Regions from separate parts of the Streptomyces sp. cg40 genome, predicted to be linked through region 2. Evidence: riboswitches for the same ligand, from Rfam matches in the RefSeq annotation. Region 2 holds a riboswitch; each other region holds the start of a gene.
The links. Region 2 has a riboswitch for cobalamin ahead of ACQHII_RS36655 (cobalamin biosynthesis protein). Riboswitches for the same ligand answer to the same signal wherever they lie in the genome.
Positions count from the first base shown of each region.

Region 1: it holds a riboswitch for cobalamin, as region 2 does, so the genes downstream of both, ACQHII_RS16790 (ribonucleoside-diphosphate reductase subunit alpha) here and ACQHII_RS36655 (cobalamin biosynthesis protein) in region 2, are expected to answer to the same signal.
Region 3: it holds a riboswitch for cobalamin, as region 2 does, so the genes downstream of both, metE (5-methyltetrahydropteroyltriglutamate--homocysteine S-methyltransferase) here and ACQHII_RS36655 (cobalamin biosynthesis protein) in region 2, are expected to answer to the same signal.

Region 1 covers NZ_CP190128.1:3,848,167-3,850,382, reverse strand. Annotated here, with positions in the region: gene ACQHII_RS16790 (ribonucleoside-diphosphate reductase subunit alpha) at 1-1,284, opposite strand, end outside; cobalamin riboswitch at 1,408-1,531, opposite strand; gene ACQHII_RS16785 (GNAT family N-acetyltransferase) at 1,584-2,090, opposite strand.
Region 2 covers NZ_CP190128.1:8,129,933-8,132,148, forward strand. Annotated here, with positions in the region: gene ACQHII_RS36650 (cobyric acid synthase) at 1-62, opposite strand, end outside; gene ACQHII_RS36655 (cobalamin biosynthesis protein) at 59-1,000, opposite strand; cobalamin riboswitch at 1,102-1,241, opposite strand; gene ACQHII_RS36660 (hypothetical protein) at 1,388-1,609, opposite strand; gene ACQHII_RS36665 (inorganic phosphate transporter) at 1,643-2,216, opposite strand, start outside.
Region 3 covers NZ_CP190128.1:2,534,823-2,537,038, reverse strand. Annotated here, with positions in the region: gene metE (5-methyltetrahydropteroyltriglutamate--homocysteine S-methyltransferase) at 1-1,345, opposite strand, end outside; cobalamin riboswitch at 1,498-1,723, opposite strand; gene ACQHII_RS11205 (hypothetical protein) at 1,725-2,216, opposite strand, start outside.

The DNA of each region.
Region 1 (2,216 bases), 4.3 Mb from region 2:
CATCCAGCCGTTGCCGGTCTGCGCGAGGGTGCGCATCATGCGGCCGTAGAGGTCACGGGCCGGGATGGTCTTCTTCGCGAGGCCCTGCTCCTCCGCCTTGCGGTAGGCCGCGTCGAACTCGTCGCCCCAGAGGTCGACCAGCTCGGGCACGTCGGCCGGCGAGAACAGCGACCAGGTGCCGTCCTCGTTCACCCGGCGCATGAACTCGTCCGGGATCCAGTGCGCCAGGTTCAGATTGTGCGTACGGCGGGCGTCCTCACCGGTGTTGTCCCGCAGCTCCAGGAACTCCTCGATGTCGGAGTGCCAGGTCTCCAGGTACACGGCGGCGGCACCCTTGCGCCGGCCGCCCTGGTTCACCGCGGCGACCGAGGCGTCCAGCGTCTTCAGGAACGGCACGATGCCGTTGGAGTGCCCGTTCGTGCCCCGGATCAGCGAACCGCGGCTGCGGATACGGGAGTACGAAAGACCGATGCCACCGGCGTGCTTCGAGAGGCGGGCGACCTGGTGGTAGCGGTCGTAGATGGAGTCCAGCTCGTCCAGCGGGGAGTCGAGGAGGTAGCAGGACGACATCTGGGGGTGCCGGGTGCCGGAGTTGAAGAGGGTGGGGGAGGAGGGGAGGTAGTCGAGGCGGCTCATCAGGCGGTAGAGCGCGGTGACTTCGTCCAGGGCGCGGGTGCTGTCGTCCTCCGCCAGGCCGGACGCCACGCGCAGCATGAAGTGCTGGGGCGTCTCGATGACCTTGCGGGTGATCGGGTGCCGGAGGAGGTAGCGGCTGTGCAGGGTGCGGAGCCCGAAGTAGCCGAAACGGTCGTCGGCACCCTCATCGAAGGAGGCGGCGATCAGCGCGTCGAGGCGGGCCGCGTGCAGCGTCACGAACTCGGCGGTGCGGTCCGCGATCAGGCCCTCGCGGTGGCCCACGGCGACGGACTCGGTGAACGTCGTGACGCCCTGGGACGCGGCCTCGGCGGCGATGCTGATCGTCAGCAGGCGCGCGGCGAGCCGCGAGTAGACCGGGTCCTCGGAGATGAGGCCGGCGGCGGCCTCCGTGGCCAGTTCGCGCAGTTCCGTCTCGTCCGCGTGCGCGGACCGGCCACGGAGCGTGGCGGCGGCGACCCGGCCGGGGTCGGCGTCGGGAAGGTCGGCGGTCAGCTCGGTCAGGGTCCGCAGGATCGCGGCGCCGGGACCGTCGGCACCGGGAACGGCGGTTCCCGGCAGGTCGGTTCCGGTCGCGATCGCCTCGTTCGCCTGGGTCGCTGATGCCGGCTCTGCTGGCGCGATGGTCACGGTGGGGCTCTCCCTCGCTCGGCACGGGGCCTTGCGGAGGGCAGGCGGCAGCTCACGAGCGCACGGGGCGTCGCGTCCACCGGCCCACTCCACGAGGCCCGGACGTCATGCGCCCTGGCCGGTTGGCCGGGCGCGCCGTCGGCAGGTCCTCGGACTGACCAGGCGTGCACATGCACGCAAGTACACCGTTGCGGGACAGTTCCGGATTCACACCGGATTCCCCTGCGGCGACAGCGAGCATGAGCATACATCTTGTGCCGGGCTGTCGTGGCACCCCCAGATGTTGTGTCGCGGCTGTTTCAGAGTGTCAACTCATAGGTGAGGAGAGTGATGTCGTCGAGCTCCGGCAGGGGTTTCCAGTCGCGCTCCGGGGCGCGGGTGAAGCCGACGCGTTCGTAGATGCGGTGGGCGGCGTGCATGGTGCGCTGGGTCGACAGGACGACCGCTGTGCAGCCCGCGGTGGCCCGGGCGCGGTCCACGCAGGCGCGGACCAGGGACTCGCCGGCGCCCTTGCCGCGGGCCTCGCGGGCGACCGCCAGCATGCGGATCTCGGCCTCGCCTTGTTGCGCGATGTCGGCCATGGGGCCGCCGGACGGGACGAAGGTCACTCCGCCGAGGAGGTGGCCGTTCTCGACGGCTACGAGGACGTCGGCTGCGGCGGCTCGTTTTGCCACGGCTCTCAACTCGCCGAGGTATGCGTCGCTTTCGCCGAAGTCGAGGAGGCCGTCCTGGAGGTAGGCCTGGGCTGTGATTTCGCCCAGGGGTTCGTATTCGGTGGGGTCTGCTGGGCGGATGAGGATGTTCATGGGGGTGAGTCTGTATGACAACGGGCCGCCGTCTTACTTGCTGTCGGCGGCCCGCTGCGGGTTCGTTGTGGCTGGTCGCGCCCACGCGGCGGAGCCGCACATTGATACAGCCCCGCGCCCCTAAGG
Region 2 (2,216 bases):
GTCACGACACTCTTCCCGGCGTCCGAGGTGGTGCCCGCGACCAACAGCCCGCCGCCGCTCATGACGTGCGTCCCTTCACGAGGAGCCGTCCGGCGACACCGACCCCGAGCGCGAGCCAGCCGACGCGCCGGGACAGCCGTACGGCACGGTCGATGTCCGGTACGGCGACGGCGCGTCCGGCGCCGTTGAGCACGGGCCGGTGCTCGACCCGGCCGCCGTAGGAGAGCGTCCCGCCCAGGCGTACGCCGAGGGCGCCCGCGAAGGACGCCTCCACGGGACCGGCGTTGGGGCTCGGGTGCTTGGGAGCGTCGGAGCGCCAGGCGCGTACCGCTCCGCGCGGGTCGCCGCCCGCGACGGTCGCGAGGACGGCGGTGAGGCGGGCGCCCGGCCAGCCGGCGACGTCGTCGAGGCGGGCCGAAGCCCAGCCGTAGCGGCGGTACTTGGCCGACTTGTGGCCGACCATGGCGTCCAGGGTGTTCACGGCCCGGAAGCCGAGCAGGCCCGGGACACCGGCGATGCCGCCCCACACCAGGGCGCCCACCACCGCGTCGGAGGTGTTCTCGGCGACGGACTCGACGACGGCCCGGGCGATCCCGTCCGCGTCGAGGGCCTGCGGGTCGCGTCCGCAGAGGTGCGGGAGCCGCGCCCGCGCGGCCTCGATGTCACCGGCTTCCAGCGCACGCGCGATGATCCCGGCCTCGCGCGCGAGGGAGGTCCCGCCGACGACCGCCCAGGTGGCGGCGGCGGTGAGGGCGGCAGAGGCCGTACGGGACGGTCGTAGGGCCGAAGTCGCCGCGGCGGCGAGGGAGACGGTGCCGCCCACGCACACGGCGGTGTGCAGGGCGCCCCAGCCTCGGTGGTCGCGCCACAGAAGTTGTTCCACGGCGCCGGCGGCACGGCCGAACGCGGCGACCGGGTGCCCGCGGCGGGGATCGCCGAGCAGGTGGTCGCCGAGGAGGCCGGCGGCGGCGCCGTACGCGAAGACGCGATCGGCACGCACCGGGTCAGCCGATCGCTGAGTCGGGCACTGTGCTGGTACGGGACCTCGAACGGCAGCCGAGCATGGCGGTATGTCCTCACTCAGGGTGTCCACGCCCTGGTTCGACGAGACCGGCGGTGAGAGTTCCTGGCTCCCGGGGGTGTCTACCCCGGTGACAGTGGCGGGACCGCGCCGGATTCACACCGGCTTCCTCTCCTGCCGCCGTACATGGCTCCGGCAGTCCACCACGGTGTTGGAAGGGGCGTCAACTTGCTGTTGACCTGCGGGGGAGGAGTGTGCTGATGCCCACACGCGGGTGGTCGCACGGGTCGTCCTCGGGGCACGAAGACGTGGGGTGCGGGACGGTGATCCGTCCCGCACCCCACGCCGGGTCCAACTGGCGGCCGGTCAGGCCACGATGATGTAGATCCCGTACGCCACCGCCGCAGCGCAGGCCGCGAAGCAGGCGTAGGCGCCGGTCAGGGCGAGGGTCGCGGAGTCGCCCTGGGCGGTGGCCCGTTCGCGGCGGGAGAGGGCGGTGATGCCGAGGGTGAAGACGGCCACCAGGGCCACGGTGACCACGAGGCTGACGCCGAAGACGGAGCCGAGGGCTGCCCAGTCGATGTCCATGCTGATTCGTTCCTTCTAACCGGGGGCGCGGGCTCAGACGGCGGCGGCCGGCGGCGGCGCCGGGGTGGCCGGGTCGGGCGTGGCGACGGGGGCCGGGGTCACGGGCGGCGAGGGGATCGTCGCCGTGAGGCCCTCGGAGAGGGCGACCGACGGGGGCGGGGTGACGGCGGCGATCGCGGCGGTGACCACGCCGGCCGGCTCCTCGAACTCGTTGACGTTCGAGGCGTCGACCACCTGGCGGCGGGAGAGCAGCCAGATCGCGGTGCTGGAGGCGACCAGGAAGACGGCCACCAGCGCGGTGCCCCAGTCGCCGAGGTCGGTGACGGACTCGGCGAGCGCGCCGACGAGCGCGGCGGCCGGCAGCGTAAGGCCCCAGGCGACGAACATCCGGGTGGCGGTCGACCAGCGGACGACACCGCCCTTGCGGCCCAGGCCCGCGCCCATCACGGAGCCGGAGACGGCGTGCGTGGTGGAGAGGGAGAAGCCGATGTGCGAGGAGGCCAGGATGACCGCGGCGGCGCTGGTCTGGGCGGCGAAGCCCTGCTGCGGCCGGAGGTCGGTCAGGCCCTTGCCCATGGTGCGGATGATGCGCCAGCCGCCGATGTAG
Region 3 (2,216 bases), 5.6 Mb from region 2:
ACGAGCCGATCGTGGTGGTCGGCAGCAGCGGCAGCCCGAGCCGCGCCCGCTGGGCGGTGGTCCGCTCGCCGTACGGCTGCGAACGGCGGGCGTCGGCCTCCGCGACGGCGGCGGTACGTGCCCGTACGGCGGGGTCCCGGGTGATCGGGGAGCCCGCGCGGGAGGCCAGGTCGGCCCGGTTCGCGGCCAGTTGGGCGGAGATCGTGTCGGTGCCCCGGGCCAGGCCCTTGGCGAGGGTGACGATCTCGCGCGTCTTCTGGCGCGCGAACGCGAGCCAGCGCAGGATCTGCGGCTCGATGTCCCGCTCGGCTGCCGCGTCGAGCGGGACGTGCAGCAGCGAGCAGGAGGCGGCCACGTCGACCCGGTCGGCGAGACCGAGCAACGTGCCCAGCGTGGCAAGGGACTTGGTGAGGTCGTTGACCCAGATGTTGCGCCCGTCGACCACCCCGGCGACCAGCCGCTTGCCGGGCAGCCCGCCCACCGCGGCCAGGGCGTCGAGGTTGGCGGCGGCGGACCCGGTGAAGTCGAGTGCCAGCCCTTCCACCGGAGCCTTCGCCAGAACGGGCAGCGCATCGCCGAGCCGGTCGAAGTACGACGCGACCAGCAGCTTCGGGCGGTCGGTGAGCGCGCCGAGGTCGCGGTAGGCGCGCTCGGCGGCGTTCAGTTCGGCCGGAGTCCGGTCCTGGACGAGCGCGGGCTCGTCGAGCTGCGTCCACTCCGCGCCCGCCGCCCGCAGATCCGCCAGCACTTCGGCGTACACGGGCAGCAGCCGGTCCAGCAGTGTCAACGGATCGAAGCCCGCGGCGACTCCGGGCGCGGGCTTGGCGAGCAGTAGATAGGTGACCGGGCCGACGAGCACCGGGCGTGCCGTGAGGCCGAGCGCGAGGGCCTCCTTCAGCTCACCGACCTGCTTGCCCGAGTCGGCGGCGAAGGCCGTGTCCGGCCCCAACTCGGGCACCAAATAGTGGTAGTTGGTGTCGAACCACTTCGTCATCTCCAGCGGCGCCACGTCCTGCGTGCCGCGCGCCATCGCGAAGTACCCGTCCAGCGCGTCGAGTTCGATGGCGGTGCGGTGGCGGGCGGGGATCGCGCCGACCATGACGCTGGTGTCCAGGACATGGTCGTAGTACGAGAAGTCGCCGGTCGGGACTTCGTGGACCCCGGCCTCGGCCAGCTGCCGCCAGTTGGTGCGGCGCAGTTCGGCGGCGGTGGCCCGGAGGGCGCCGGCGTCGACGCGGCCCTTCCAGTAGCCCTCGACGGCCTTCTTCAGTTCCCGGCCCTGTCCCTGACGGGGGTAGCCGTACACGGTGGCCCGTGCTGCCGCGGCTGCGGACTTCGCTGTCACGGAACTCTCCTTCGCGAGCTGTCTCCCTGAGATCCCGGGACGGGACGCGAGCGCGAAGGAACGCCAGACCGGACGGACGCACGGTCGCCGTGCCCGCCGATTTGTACGCCGACCCGCCCACGAGGTCACCGGGATTCCGCGCACAAAACCCGTTTGCGCACGGGCAGTTGGCAGGTCTTCGGACTCGCGGGCACGTCCTCCTTTTCTGACCGGAGGACACCTACTGGCCGTCGCTTCCCAGATCCTGTCGCGGACCCAGTGCGTATGACGGCGGTCGTTCCCACTCACCGCTGCGGGGCAGTCCCGGAATCTCACCGGGTTCCCTCTTGCGACGCGTCCGTCTGGCTGACGGGGCGAACCAGCTGCGTGGGCAAGCGTATTACAGCTGATCCCCCGGGGCGGGCTGCTGCGGGGGATGCGGCCCGCCGCCGTCCTTGGGGTCCTGCGAACAGGTACGTCGGCTGTAGGACTGGTCATTGGGGATCAACAGCACTCCGGCAACCTGCGCGGGGTGCTCGACGGCGAGCCAACTGTCGCCCGTGTCGTCGCCGTTGGGCTTGGACGCCTCGGCCGAATAGACCGTCTCGCACAGCAGGGCCACGCGCTTCCTGTCGACCGCGCAGACGTCCAGAGCGGGGCCGTTGAACTCGTCGGCGTCGTGGAAGCGGTAGCGGTAGTGGACTTGGTCACCCTCGTTCGGCAGCTGCGGGTGGGGCTCGAGGCGCCAGTCGACGATCTCGGCGGAGGCGCCGGGATACCGCCCGTCGACATCCTCGACCCGCACCTTCACAGCGGCCTTGCCGCGCTTCGTGGTGGTGTCGGAGCAGCCCCAGGTGGCGGAGCAGCCGGACACGGCGAGCATCGCCAGAGC